One region of the Sporosarcina sp. P37 genome, then DNA from elsewhere that is predicted to be linked to it. Evidence: riboswitches for the same ligand, from Rfam matches in the RefSeq annotation. Region 1 holds a riboswitch; the other holds the start of a gene.
What was found. Region 1 has a riboswitch for S-adenosylmethionine ahead of SporoP37_RS07110 (methionine ABC transporter ATP-binding protein). Riboswitches for the same ligand answer to the same signal wherever they lie in the genome.

Region 1 (7,415 bases):
TTGCAGTCTTTGCTACCGCTTTCGGTGTGGCAACAACTCTCGGTTTCGGTGCTGTTCAAATTAATGCAGGGCTGAATTATCTGTTTGGGTTTGAAATCGGAACGTTCTCCCAATTTATCATTATTGCTGTTGTTACGGTTCTGTTCATCATATCTGCGTGGTCAGGACTAAGTAAAGGCATCAAGTATTTATCCAACACAAATCTGGTGCTTGCTGTTCTGCTTCTTGCGTTCGTAGTTATTTTAGGACCGACACTGCTGATCATGAATATGTTCACTGAATCTCTTGGGGGCTACGCAGGAAATTTGATCCAAATGAGTCTTCGTACGGCACCGCTCAATGAAGAGCACCAGCAATGGCTGTTCGATTGGACAATTTTCTACTGGGCTTGGTGGATTTCATGGGCGCCATTCGTCAGCATGTTCATCGCACGTGTTTCAAAAGGACGTACGATCCGTGAGTTCATGGTTGGCGTACTTTTAGCTCCAACATTACTTTGTGCATTCTGGTTCTCCGCATTCGGTACGACTGCAGTTGATATGCAGCGCAGCGGAATTGCGGATATCGCAAGTTCTTCGACAGAGCTGGTAGTCTTTGAAATGTTCCATGAGTTGCCGTGGTCATTTATCATTTCCGTTATAGCTATTCTGCTGATCGCATCATTCTTTGTGACTAGTGCGGACTCGGCAACATTTGTGCTGGGGATGCAATCGACATATGGATCGCTGACGCCGCCTGCGAGTGTGAAAATTATTTGGGGTATACTTCAATCATCCATTGCATTGATCTTGTTGTCAGTCGGAGGCCTGTCCGCTTTACAAAATACGATCATTATCGCTGCCCTGCCATTTTCATTCGTCATGCTGCTTATGGTCATATCGCTGATGAAGGCGCTGGGCAGTGAAAAAATAAGACGCAGATAGAGCGAGTACACCCAATTCTTTATGCAAAATATACGAAACCGCTGCTCATCTGACAGCAGCGGTTTTACTTCTGTCAAATAAACGCCAGGATGATTGTTACAGCTGCTTTTTTCAATGCTTACTAAAAGATAGTGGAATTCACCATCATTTCTTTTGTATAATAGAAAGACTGGCCTGTGCACAGTTTATGTATGTTCAGGAAAGCTGAAGTATTCATACACATAGGCAAGTTATGAAGAGAGGATTTGAACGTAACGATGAGCACTAATTTCTGGCGTGATTTACCGTGGCCGTTTTTTATATTAGCACCGATGGAAGATGTAACGGATGTCGTGTTTCGCCATGTTGTAAGTAAAGCGGCACGGCCGGATGTCTTCTTCACCGAGTTTACGAATACAGAAAGCTTTTGCCATCCGGAAGGTATTTTCAGTGTGCGCGGCCGTTTGGCATTCACGGAAGATGAACAGCCGATTGTCGCACATATATGGGGGGATAAGCCTGAGCATTTTCGCGAGATGAGCATAGGGATGGCGGAACTTGGGTTTAAAGGGTTGGATATTAACATGGGCTGTCCTGTGCCGAATGTGGCGACAAAAGGCAAGGGGAGCGGTCTGATCAATCGTCCCGACACGGCAGCCGCCATCATACAGGCAGCGAAGGCAGGGGGATTGCCTGTCAGTGTGAAAACCCGCCTTGGCTACACAGATATTGAAGAGTGGCGCACATGGCTCAGACATGTGCTGGAGCAAGATATCGCCAATCTGTCAATCCATCTGCGCACCCGCAAAGAGATGAGCAACGGGAATGCGCATTGGGAGTTAATTCCTGAAATCAAGAAACTTCGCGATGAAATAGCACCTGATACGCTGCTGACTATTAACGGAGACATTCTCGATCGCCAAATGGGTCTCGAGCTTGTAGAAAAGTATGGCGTAGATGGGGTTATGATTGGCCGCGGAATATTCCACAATCCATTTGCATTTGAAACAGAGAAGAGAGAGCATGATCATAAAGAACTGCTGGATCTTTTGCGTATTCACCTGGATCTTTTTGATAAATATTCGACAGAGCTTGAACCGCGGTTATTTAAACCGCTGCGCCGATTTTTTAAGATTTATATTAAAGGGTTCCGCGGTGCGGCTGAACTCAGAAATGAACTGATGAGCACGAATACGACTGATGAAGTGCGTGCATTGTTAAATAGTGTGGATCTGGACTGACCTTCTTTTTGAAATGACAGCAGTTATTTGTACACTCACAACAAAAGCCTCCTTGTGATTCCGGAATATAACGGGATCACAAGGAGGCTTTTTATTTACTTCATGTAAGATGAGCGTCTTCTTACTTAAATAAACCGAGCTTTTCGATGCGGCGCACGGCTTCTTCCAGACGTTCTTCACTCTCTAATAAACCGACGCGAATATATCCTTCGCCGTGCGCGCCAAACCCGTTTCCAGGAGATACCGCAACATCTGCTTTATCCAGCAATAAATTAGCAAAGGTTTCGCTTGTAAATCCGTCGGGAACTGGAAGCCAGGCGAAAAATGAACCAGTAGGCGCTGTTACATCCCAGCCGATGCGTTCGCACTCTGTGAGCAATACTGTCAGGCGGCTCTGATAAAGCGCCACTAACTCTTCTACGCATTGCTGCGGGCCTGTTAAAGCCTCGATTGCCGCCCGCTGAACCGCAGGGAAGATGCTTGTAAATAAGTGGTCCTGCAACAGATTTAATGCTTCCACTATTTCAGGATTACCGACCGCAAAGCCGACGCGCCAGCCTGCCATATTATACATTTTAGAGAGGGACAGCATTTCAATGCCAACATCCTTTGCTCCTTCAGTTTGTAAAAAACTGATTGGCTTCTTGCCTTCAAAACCAATTCCTCCATACGCAAAATCCTGTAAAACAGCAATTTGATTTTCTTTGGCGAAAGCCACCGTCTTTTCATAAAATTCAGGTGTTGCTGTCACGCCTGTAGGATTACTCGGATAATTCAAGTACATCAGTTTAGCATCTTTTTTCTGCTCGTCAGTTAATTCTTCATAATCAGGAAGAAAATCATTTTCCTTGCGCAGCGGCATCGTTTCAAATCGGATATCCGCTAAACTGACTCCCGATAAATAGTCAGGGTACCCCGGATCGGGCAGGAGTAATAATTCGCCTGCATTCATAATAGCCAGCGGCAGTTCTACGACGCCAATTTTCGTGCCTCCGAGTACCGCAACTTCTGTTTCAGGATCAATTGTGACGTTATATTCCCGCTGATAGTATTCTGCCACCGCTTGTTTCAGCGCAAGTGTTCCTCTAAATGGAGAATAGCCATGTGTGGCCGGATCTTCAACAGCTTCCTGCAGCGCTTTAATAATATGTGTAGGTGTTGGCTGATCAGGGTTTCCGCGTCCCAGATTAATAACGTCTCTGCCTTCAGCCTGTGCCTTTTCTACTTTTTCCAGTAATAACGTAAAGAAATGCGGAGGGAGCTTTTGTAACCGATTGGACAAAGCCATAGTCTATTCCTTCTTTCTCTGATGAGGTATTTGCGTTAAGTATACATAGATCATACTAGACTTTACAATAGAAGGATTGTAATTCAATGCCGGATAATGCAATGAATCGATGGAGAAAAAATAATACTGATAGAAAAAGTCGGATTTTATGAAAATATAGCGTGAATCAGCTTGACAGTTTAATTAATTCAGACTAGTATATATTTTACGCATAGAATTTAATAGAAATCTCTTATCGAGAGCGACTGAGGGAAAAGGCCCGATGAAGTCCAGCAACCCCTTGAATGAAACAAGGAAGGTGCCAAATCCTGCAGAATGGTTTTCCATCTGAGAGATAAGCTGAGAATAGTTCAGTACTTCTTTCATTTAGAAAATGAAAGAAGTTTTTTAATATAAAAGATTAATTTCAGCTGCATGTACTTAGTAACTGCTGGGATACAGAAAGAAGGGAGAACATGATTCAAATACAACATTTGTCTAAGGCGTATCAGACAAAAGATAAAGTGGTAAAAGGTGTAGATGATGTATCACTGGACATCGGGACCGGGGAAATATTTGGCATTGTCGGATATTCCGGAGCGGGAAAAAGTTCTCTCATACGCTGTTTGAATTTGTTGGAAAAGCCTACAAGCGGCACTATTTTAATCGACGATGTAGATTTAACGAAGTTATCGGGAGCACAGCTTCGGCAGGCACGTTTGAAAATAGGGATGATTTTTCAGCACTTTTATTTAATCAGCCAAAAGACGATATTCGAAAACATTGCATTTGCACTGCGGGCGGCAAAAATGCCTTCAGACAAAATAGAGGCACGTGTCATGGAACTGCTTGAAATGGTAGGACTGTCTGACAAGCGCAATGTATATCCTGCGCAGTTGAGCGGGGGACAGAAGCAGCGTGTCGGTATTGCAAGAGCGTTAGCCAATAATCCATCTGTGCTGCTTTGCGATGAAGCGACATCCGCACTGGATCCTAACACAACTATGTCCATTTTGCGTCTGCTGAAAAAGATCAATAAAGAGTTGAACATCACAATAGTTTTAATTACACATGAGATGAATGTGGTAAAAGAGATTTGTGATCGGATGGCGATTATGCAAGCGGGCAAAGTGATTGAAGAAGGTCCGGTGTATGACATTTTTGCTAATCCTGTTCAACCTTTGACGAAGGAGTTTATCAGCAGTGTGGTTTCTTATGATATTCCTGAAAGTGTCACTGCCGGCCTAGCCGGCACATTGATAAAAATCACGTTTAAAGGTGAAGTCGCAATGGAAGGTGTAATTTCCGATACGATGCAGAAGTATAAAGTCAAAGGGAATTTCCTGCACGGGTCGATTGAATATATTCAGGAACGGGCACTCGGGATTTTCTTGATGGAATTACAGGGAGCGCGCGAAGATGTAGAGCAGGCCATTGCATACATACTGGAACAAAATGCTGAAGTGGAGGTGATCCGATAATATGTTCGATGTGTCCCATATCATAGAACTGATGCCGGATATCACAAAAGCTTTCGGCGAAACGTTATATATGATCGGTATTTCACTTTCCATTGCTTTAGTTATCGGTCTGCCGCCTGGGGTTCTGTTATTTACAACGGATAAAGGATTAATTCTGGAGAATCGTGCAATTAACTCTATAGTCGGATTTTTCGTCAATGTCGTCCGTTCTATTCCGTTCATTATTTTGCTTGTAGCACTAATCCCATTAACCAAACTAATCGTAGGGAACACGATTGGCCCAACTGCAGCAAGTGTATCTCTTTCTGTGGCAGCCATTCCTTTCTTCGCAAGAATTGTTGAAACATCGATGCGTGAAATAGACAAAGGTGTTATAGAAGCTGCTATATCAACAGGGGCTTCGCCGTGGATGATTATCTGGAATGTATTGCTGCCTGAATCAAAGTCAAGTATTATCCAAGGACTTACATTGACTTTGATCAACCTGGTTGCCTATTCGGCAATGGCCGGATTTGTTGGCGGCGGAGGAATAGGTGACTTGGCGATTCGCTTTGGCTATTACCGATATGATGACAGTATTATGCTGGTTACTGTCGCTATTTTAATCGTTCTTGTACAGCTGATACAATTTAGCGGAGACCGTTTTTCAAAAATGATAGATAAAAGATAATAGGGGAGAGATGGATGATGAAGAAACTGGTACTTGCTTTCATACTAACTTTGGCAGCAGCCGCTTTAGCTGCCTGCGGAGGAGAAAAGACTGCTGAAAAATCGGATGATGATAAAAACCTTCGTTTTGGTGCAACAGCAGGCCCTTACAGCGACATGCTGAAAAAAGCAATTCAGCCTGGACTTGAAGAAAAGGGGTATACTGTGACCATCACAGAATTCAGTGATTATATTCAGCCGAATATTGCATTGGACAATGGGGATATAGATGCAAACCTGTTTCAAAACATTACGTACTTAACGAATTTTGAGAAGGAAAATAATATGGAACTCTCGGAGCTGATTATAGTGCCGACAGCGCCGCTGGGCATTTATTCAAACAAATATGATTCACTTGATGAGATTGAAGAAGGCTCAACCATTACGATACCAAATGATCCCGTCAACGCAGCGAGAACGTTATATGTATTAGAAGACGCGGGATTAGTAAAAATGGATAAAGAAATAGACCAATTGACGGCATCTGAGAAAGATATCGCAGAAAATCCTAAAAACCTGGTTATTCAGCCGGTTGAGGCAGGGCAATTGCCCCGCTCTGTAGAAGGGGCTGATTTGGCTGCGGTTCCGGGGAACTTTGCAATTGCGGCAAATATGGATTTATTGGACGCGCTGGCTTTAGAAAACATGCCGGATCGTTTCCGTAATGTTGTCGCTGTGAAAACAGAAAATGAAGATAAGCAATTTGCGAAAGATATCATTGAAGTAGTAGAGTCTGAGCAGTTTTTAGAAGTCATCGATTCCGAATTTAAAGGTTTTGGCAAACCGGAGTGGATGGAAAAATAATCGTAATCCTGTAGCAGTGAGATAAAAATATACCAGACCCGGAGACAAAATAATATGTCTTCAGGTCTGGTATTTTTACTTTGTTTTATTACTCTGTCTCTACCAAAACAATATCGTCAATGATAGGCACGTCACGTTTTAATTGTGTCAGCATTTCTTCGTCCACCCGGCTGTCGATTTCGCAGATCGTAATTGCCGGTCCGTCAATCGCAAACCGTTCATTTGCCATGCGTGCAATATTGATTCCTTTTTTTGATAGAATACCCAGCAATTCAGCGATTACACCTTTTTGATCGGTATGGCGGATCAACAATGCCGGACGTTCACCTGAGAATTTTATCGGATAATCATCCAGTTCTTGCACTTCGATTTTACCTCCCCCAAGTGAACTTGCCAGGACTTTAATTTTATTGGTCGGTCCTGTCAGCTCGACGAGTACGGTATTTGGGTGGTAGCTGCCGAGCACCCGGTTCGTGAATTCATATTCTAATCCTGTCTCTTCAGCGAGTTCCTTTGCATGCGGAATTCTTTCATCGGTCGTATTGTACCCCATAACACCCGCCAACAGTGCCAAGTCAGTTCCGTGTCCCTGATAGGTAGTGGCGAAAGAACCCATCAGTGAAAACTTTGCATGAATCGGCTGCTCGTTCAATAATTGATATGCAACATTGCCGATTCGCACAGCACCTGCAGTATGTGAGCTGGAAGGGCCGATCATGACAGGGCCGATGATTTCATAGGCGCTCTGGTATTTGGCGGGAGCGCCTCCGCTTTTTTCTTTTTGCTCTTTTTCTTTGCCGAATACTTTAGTTTTCAGTTTTTGGCCAGTGGGTGTCCCGGCAAGTCCGCCGATTCCTGTTTCACGCAAGGATTCTGGCATTTGCTGGCCGACTTCGTGCATGACATGAATGACTTCATCCGGCGGGATAATGCTGACCACACCAGCCATGGCCATATCCGCGGCGGCCTGTGCAGTAATGGCATGCAGGCCGTTTCGGATGATGCAAGGAAT
Region 2 (7,415 bases), 700 kb from region 1:
ATGGTAGCAGAAATTCTTCAGGAAGAAGGATACAACGCGGGGTATTTGGAAGGCGGGATGAAAGCTTGGAGCGAGTACTTAGAGCCGGTGAAGATTGCTGATTTGAAATCAGGCGGCGAGCTCTATCAATTTGTCCGTCTCGGTAAAGGGTGTCTGTCTTACATGGTCATTTCCGGCGGAGAAGCAGCCATTATTGATGCAACACGCATGACAGACGTTTTCATAGACTTTGCCGAACAAAAAGGCGTTAAAATAACCCATGTACTGGATACACATCTGCACGCGGATCATATTTCCGGCGGCCGTCATATAGCACAAGCTGCGGGCGCTGTGTATTGGCTGCCGCCAAAAGACGCAGAAGAAGTGACATTTGAATATGCTGCATTAGAAGGCGGCACATCGATTCAGATCGGCGAAACGAACATCGATATCCAAGCGCTTTATTCTCCCGGACACACAATCGGTTCGACTTCATTCATTGTAGATGACAGCTATTTGATGACGGGAGATATCCTGTTCATCGATTCTATAGGCCGTCCTGATTTGGCTGGATTGGCAGACGACTGGGTGGGAGATCTGCGCGAATCTTTGTATAGCCGCTATCAAAAGTTGTCAGAAGATCTGACGGTGCTGCCCGCTCACTTCATGATTATCGAAGAGTTGAATGAGGACGGCAGTGTTGCTGAGAAGCTCGGTGTATTATATGAGCGTAACCACGGGTTGAATATTGAAGACGAAGAGCAGTTCAGAGAACTCGTGACAGGCGACTTGCCTCCGCAGCCAAATGCTTATCAGGAAATCCGCCAGACGAATATGGGTAAGATTCAGCCGGATGAAGAGACGCAGCGTGAAATGGAAATCGGTCCGAACCGCTGTGCAGTACGATAATCCGCTGATTAGTATAACGATGATACTTTCTTCTGAGACAGACTGCACTATAAAAACACAAATAAAAGGAGAAGATAGATATGAATTCAACAAAATTTTTAGACGCTAAAGGCCTGGCATGCCCAATGCCAATCGTACGTGCGAGGAAAGCAATGAAAGATCTGCAGACGGGAGATATCCTGGAAATTCATACAACTGACAAAGGTTCGGTGGCCGATCTGACAGCGTGGGCTGCGGCAGGCAATCACGAAATAAAGGATCAGCAGCAAGAGTCTGATATCTTTAAGTTCTGGATTCAAAAAGGGTAAACTTAAAACAGAGGGAATGATTACCTCCCTCTTTCATAAGGGAGAAGGGAGGACATCATGACTATTTCATTTATTATCACCATCTTCCTCATCGGATTCGTCGGCTCGTTTCTTTCAGGCATGATGGGAATCGGCGGCGCAATAGTCAAGTACCCCATGCTGCTGTTTATCCCGGCGCTGTTGGGATTCACCGCATTTACACCGCACGAGGTATCGGGGATCACTGCAGTGGAAGTATTCTTCGCTTCGCTTTCGGGCGTCTGGGCATACCGGAAAAGCAATCTGATTTTGAAACCGCTCGTTCTGTATATGGGAATCAGCGTCCTGGCCGGCAGTGCGCTCGGAGGATTAGGTTCCAGTCTGTTATCGGAAGCTGCCGTGAATATCGTCTACGGTGTTCTCGCGGTAATGGCGGCAATCATGATGTTTGTTCCGAAAAAGGGGCTTGATGATATACCGATTGAAGATATTATATTTAATCGTTTGGTCGCTTCCGGTGCGGCGTTCATTGTTGGTCTCGCGGCAGGAATTGTCGGGGCTGGCGGGGCTTTCATTATGGTGCCGGTCATGCTGGTGATCTTAAAGATCCCGACGCGCGTCACAATTGCCACGTCACTGGCCATTACGCTGCTGTCATCAGTCGGGTCTGCCAGCGGGAAGCTGTTCACGGGGCAGGTGCCGTATGGTCCCGCGCTAGTGATGATCGCCGCCAGTGTCATCGCTGCTCCAATCGGTGTGAAAGCGAGCCGCAAAGTTAACACGAAAGTACTGCAAAGCATCCTCGCAGTGTTGATTGTTATTTCTGCTGTGAAGATTTGGTGGGATATCTTTTAGTAGGGCTTATAATGAAAGTGCGAGCGCCGGAGCATGGGACAACACCCCTGCTCCGGTGCTTTTCTTTTTGTGCGTAATAACTGGATTACAGCAGTTGCCGTCATTGTTATAAGAGAAGCAAGACGTCATTGAAGTCACTGCGGCGCTGGCGGATGGCTACGCAATGAGCCAGACAGGGAAGGGCATCCTGTCAGTCTCATCACTTCGCCGACCGCTTGTAAGGCGCCTCCGTTTAGTTAGGGGGAATCACTTTGGCTTCTGGTTTTGGAAAGGTGATGGGCAAATGCTGTGCAGGCGGTTTTGGTTTTTGTGCATCATAACTGGGTTACACCAGTTGCCATCTTTGTAGCAGAAGAAGGGGAACGTCATTGAAGTCACTGCGGCGCTTGCGGATGGCTTCCGCAATGAGCCAGACAGGAAGTGCGCCTGTCAGTCTCATCGCTACGCCTACCGCTTGTAAGGCGCCTACGTTTAGTTAGGAGAAAGCGAAAAATGCCACGTCTTTTGCCAAAGCGTACATCAGTCATCTAGTAGTCGCTGAACTTCTTCTCTTTTAAAAGAGTACTTAGTTTGCTTCCACTAAGCAGTGCAGGCACAACTGCGGGGTCGGCCGAAGTCATGAGCCAGTTGGCGCGCTTTTTGCCAGCTGGCTCATGACGAAAGGCAATCCCCCACGTGCCTGCGCGGGTCCTAAGAGCGGACACTTACTAACTTCAATCCACGACAACGAGTCGAGCTACGATCCCAAAACAGAGACAGAACGGCATTGTACCCACTGCGGCGCTTGCGGATGGCTACGCAATGAGCCAGACAGGAAGATCGCCTGGCTGTCTCATCACTTCGCCGACCGCTTGTAAGGCGCCTTCGTTTAGTTAGGGGGAAGCAAAACATGACACGTCATTTGCCAAAGCATACGCTAGTCGTCTAGTAGTCACTGCACTTCTTCTCTTTTAAAAGAGTACTCGGTTTGCCTCCACTCAGCAGCGCAGGCACAACTGCAGGGTCGGCCGAAGTCATGAGACAACTGGCACGCACTATCGCCAGCTGGCTCATGACGAAAGGCAATCCCCCACGTGCCTGCGCGGGTCCTAAGAGCAGACACTTGCTGACTTCAATCCCCGACAACCGATCGAGCTACGACCACAAAACCAGAGACAGAACGGCATTGAACTCACTGCAGCGCTGGCGGATGGCTACGCAATGAGCCAGACAGGAAGATCGCCTGTCTGGCTCATCGCTACGCCTACCGCTTGTAAAGCGCCACCGTTCAGTGAGGGGGAAGCAGAATATGACACGTCTTTTGCCAAAGCATACGCCAGTCGGCAACCAGTCACTGCACTTCTTCTCTTATAAAAAAGTAACCTGGCTTGCTCCCACACAGCAGCGCAGGTACAACTGCGGGGTCGGCCGAAGTCAGGAGACAACTGGCACGCACTTCGCCAGCTGGCTCATGACGTAAGGCAATCCCCCACGTGCCTGCGCGGGTCCTAAGAGCAGACACTTGCTGACTTCAATCCCCGACAACCGATCGAGCTACGACCACAAAACTAGAGACAGAACGGCATTGAACTCACTGCGGCGCTGGCGGATGGCTACGCAATGAGCCAGACAGGAAGACCGCCTGGCTGTCTCATCACTTCGCCTACCGCTTGTAAGGCGCCTTCGTTCAGTTAGGGGAAGCAGAATATGACACTTCATTTGCCAAAGCAAACACCAGTCGGCAACGAGTCAATGCATTTCTTCTCTTTTAAACAACAACCTGGCTTGCTTCCACTCAGCAGCGCAGGCACAACTGCGGGGTCGGCCGAAGTCATGAGACAACTGGCGCGTTCTATCGCCAGCTGGCTCATGACGAAAGGCAATCCCCCACGTGCCTGCGCGGGTCCAAAAAGTGGACACTCACTAACTGCAAACCCCAACAAACAGTCGAGCAACGACCCAAACCAGTGCAAAAACAAACTACCCCCGGCAGAACACTTCCCCAGGAAACAAAGAACAGCATAACTCGCCTTGTCACTGGTCTAAAGAAAATAACGCTACTTTCTAAACATTCCATCAATAGTTCCTTGCAATAGCATCCGAATAGCTTTATACTATTTTTCAAGATGGAAAACGAATAGACGTACTCTTATCAAGAGCGGCGGAGGGATTAGGCCCTATGATGCCCGGCAACCGGCGAAAGCAAAGGTGCTACTTCCTACAAACTCCCAGCAGTTTGGAAGATAAGGAGAAATGAGCGAAAGCATAGCCCTCTTCTTATTACGGAAGAAGGGCTTTTTGTATACCCGGGAGTGCTGCGCGCGCCTTCCAACGCCTGCCGCAGCTGGATGCCCTCTTACGCTTTTCAGTGTCCAGCTTCAGAGGGCAGCTGCTCGGGGCGTTTCGGACTGACTGCAAAGGAGAAGAGCGCTCCTTTGAGTTCAGACCTCCAACGCCTGCCGCAGCTAAACGCCCTCTTACGCTTTTCGGTGTTCCATCAATACATGAAAAAGGGGAATGGTTATGACGAATTTACAGCCGGAAACGATATTATTACATGGAGGACAGAAGCCGGATCCTGACACAGGCTCACGTGCTTTGCCGATTCATCGTACGACCTCTTATGTATTCAAAGACACGGAACATGCACAGAATTTATTTGCTCTGAAAGAGGCGGGCAATATTTATACGCGTATCACTAATCCGACAGTGGCGGTATTTGAAGAGCGTGTGGCACAGCTTGAAGGCGGAACGGCAGCAGTGGCGCTGTCTTCGGGAATGGCGGCGATTGCTTTTTCCATTATGAATATTGCAGGAGCAGGCGATGAAATCGTTGCAGCAAGCAATCTGTACGGAGGTACATACAATTTATTCGTTGTCACATTACCGCGTTATGGTATTACAGTGAAGTTTGTAGATTCATCGGATCCGAAGAATTTTGAAGCAGCCATTACAGATAAAACGAAAGCGTTGTTCGCAGAAACGATCGGTAACCCGAGCCTGCAGGTCCTCGATGTAGAAGCGGTTGCGAACATCGCGCATGAGCACGGAATTCCATTGCTTGTGGATAATACGTTCCCCTCTCCTTATGGATCCAATCCAATAGAGTACGGGGCGGACGTAGTCATCCACTCGGCAACGAAATGGATTGGCGGACATGGTACAACAATCGGCGGCGTGGCGGTCGATGCAGGGAAATTTGACTGGACGCAAGGGAAGTTCCCAGGCTTCACGGAGCCAGATGAATCCTATCATGGCCTGCGCTACGGAATCGATACTGCGGCAGCTGCATTCGCGACAAAGCTGCGTGTGCAATTGCTGAGAGACTTCGGCCCATGTCTCGCGCCTGACAGTGCATTTAACTTGCTGCAAGGACTGGAGACGCTTCACTTGCGTGTGCCGCGCCACAATGAAAATGCGCAAAAGGTTGCTGCGTTCCTGAAAGATCATCCGGCAGTAGAATGGGTGACATATACAGGGCTTGAAGACCATCCGACAGCAGAACTGGCGAATAAGCACTTGAAGAATGGCTACGGTTCGATCATCATTTTTGGCATCAAAGGCGGCCGCGATGCAGGAAGACAAGTCATCGATAACGTGGAAATCTGGTCTCATGTCGCGAACGTAGGGGATGCAAAATCGTTAATCATTCATCCTGCTTCTACTACCCATCAGCAGCTGTCTGCAGAAGACTTGAAAAATTCCGGAGTCAGCGAAGAATTAATCCGCTTATCTGTCGGATTGGAATCGCCTGACGATATCATTGCAGATTTGAAACAAGCCATTGAAAAGGCAGTAAACTAACATAGAAAAGGAGCACCCTCGCATAAGCGGGGATGCTCCTTTTTTTACGGTCTGTGTATTCGTTTTCGCTCTTCTTTCAACGATTTTAGCAGTGAGGTGACCATCATAATAAGTATGATTGAGAATGGCAAGGCAGCGATAATAATGACGTTTTGCAGTGCATTCAATCCGCCTACGTACAATAAAATGATCGCGATGGAAGATTGAATGACTCCCCAGATAATCTTCAAATTATTTGGCGGCGTCAATGAGCCGTGAGACGACTGCATGCCAAGTACAAACGTGGCGGAGTCTGCTGATGTGATGAAAAACGAAATGATCAGCAAAACCGCAATTACTGAAATGACAAATGACCAGGGCAAACCGCTGAACATTTCAAAAATCGTCAGCTCGGCTGCGCTGGAAGCCAGATCGATAATACCGGCCTTCTGTGTTTCAATCGCCGTCGTTCCAAACGCGGAGAACCAAATTGCGCTCAATACGGTAGGCACAACCAGCACCCCGATCATGAACTCCCGAATGGTCCGGCCTTTTGATACGCGGGCAATGAACATACCGACAAATGGCGCCCAGGCGATCCACCAAGACCAATAGAATAACGTCCAGTCATTCAGCCATGAACGGTTTTCCGGCGTCAATGGCGCAGTACGGAAGCTCATACGGATCAGATGTTCCAAGTAACCTCCAATAGAATCAGTAAACATATTGAATATCAATAGTGTGGGGCCCAGCGCAATGACGAAAATTAACAGTGCCAGCGCCAGAACCATATTCGTATTGGATAAAATTTTGATTCCTTTACCAAGTCCGCTCCATGCGGAAATCAAAAACAGTACTGTTACAATCGCAATAATGACAAACTGTGACCAGAAGCCGATCGGGACACCAAATAAATAGTTCAATCCGGCGTTAATCTGAACAGCTCCAAATCCAAGCGATGTTGCTACACCGAAAACGGTAGCAAAAATTGAAAATATGTCTATCACTGTGCCCAGTTTTCCGTCTACACGATCGCCGAAAATCGGACGGAGTGTAGCAGAAATAAGACCGGGCTGCCCTTTACGGAACTGGAAGTATGCAAGAACCAAAGCCGTCATGCCGTAAATAGCCCACGCATGGAATCCCCAGTGGAAAAACGTTTCGCGCATGGCTTCTTTATAAGCAGCTTTAGTCTCTGGAGCCGTCGTCGCTGGATCTACAGCATAATGCGAGAGCGGTTCTGCTGCTCCGTAGAACACAAGTCCAATTCCCATACCGGCGGAAAACAGCATGGCAAGCCATGACAGCATTGAAAATTGCGGGCGGTCCTTATCTTTTCCTAAGCGAATTCGGCCAATAGGGCTGAATATCAAAAATACTGAAATGAAAAACAGTATAGAGACGGTCAGTAAATAATACCAGCCGAAAGAATTTGAAATGAAATCTTTTATGATAGATGTGACATTCTCAAAATGATCAGGCGCAATCACGCCGTACCCGACCGCGATGATGACAGCGGCGAGCGTTATATAAAATGTTATTGAAACTTTTCTCATAAATCCCCCTTATTTTGGATATAGATTCTTTTGCTGCAGTTAGCCAATTAGCGAAAAATTGCACATA

Region 2: it holds a riboswitch for S-adenosylmethionine, as region 1 does, so the genes downstream of both, SporoP37_RS10655 (O-acetylhomoserine aminocarboxypropyltransferase/cysteine synthase family protein) here and SporoP37_RS07110 (methionine ABC transporter ATP-binding protein) in region 1, are expected to answer to the same signal.

What each region holds. Positions count from the first base shown of each region.
Region 1 is NZ_CP015349.1:1,363,843-1,371,257, reverse strand. It holds gene SporoP37_RS07125 (glycine betaine uptake BCCT transporter) at 1-923, shown strand, start outside; gene SporoP37_RS07120 (tRNA dihydrouridine synthase) at 1,181-2,143, shown strand; gene SporoP37_RS07115 (pyridoxal phosphate-dependent aminotransferase) at 2,265-3,431, opposite strand; SAM riboswitch class I at 3,661-3,772, shown strand; gene SporoP37_RS07110 (methionine ABC transporter ATP-binding protein) at 3,887-4,891, shown strand; gene SporoP37_RS07105 (methionine ABC transporter permease) at 4,893-5,561, shown strand; gene SporoP37_RS07100 (MetQ/NlpA family ABC transporter substrate-binding protein) at 5,579-6,403, shown strand; gene sdaAA (L-serine ammonia-lyase, iron-sulfur-dependent, subunit alpha) at 6,492-7,415, opposite strand, start outside.
Region 2 is NZ_CP015349.1:2,060,128-2,067,542, forward strand. It holds gene SporoP37_RS10635 (MBL fold metallo-hydrolase) at 1-888, shown strand, start outside; gene SporoP37_RS10640 (sulfurtransferase TusA family protein) at 969-1,196, shown strand; gene SporoP37_RS10645 (sulfite exporter TauE/SafE family protein) at 1,254-2,030, shown strand; gene SporoP37_RS16950 (hypothetical protein) at 3,319-3,489, shown strand; SAM riboswitch class I at 4,156-4,259, shown strand; gene SporoP37_RS10655 (O-acetylhomoserine aminocarboxypropyltransferase/cysteine synthase family protein) at 4,533-5,813, shown strand; gene SporoP37_RS10660 (glycine betaine uptake BCCT transporter) at 5,858-7,348, opposite strand.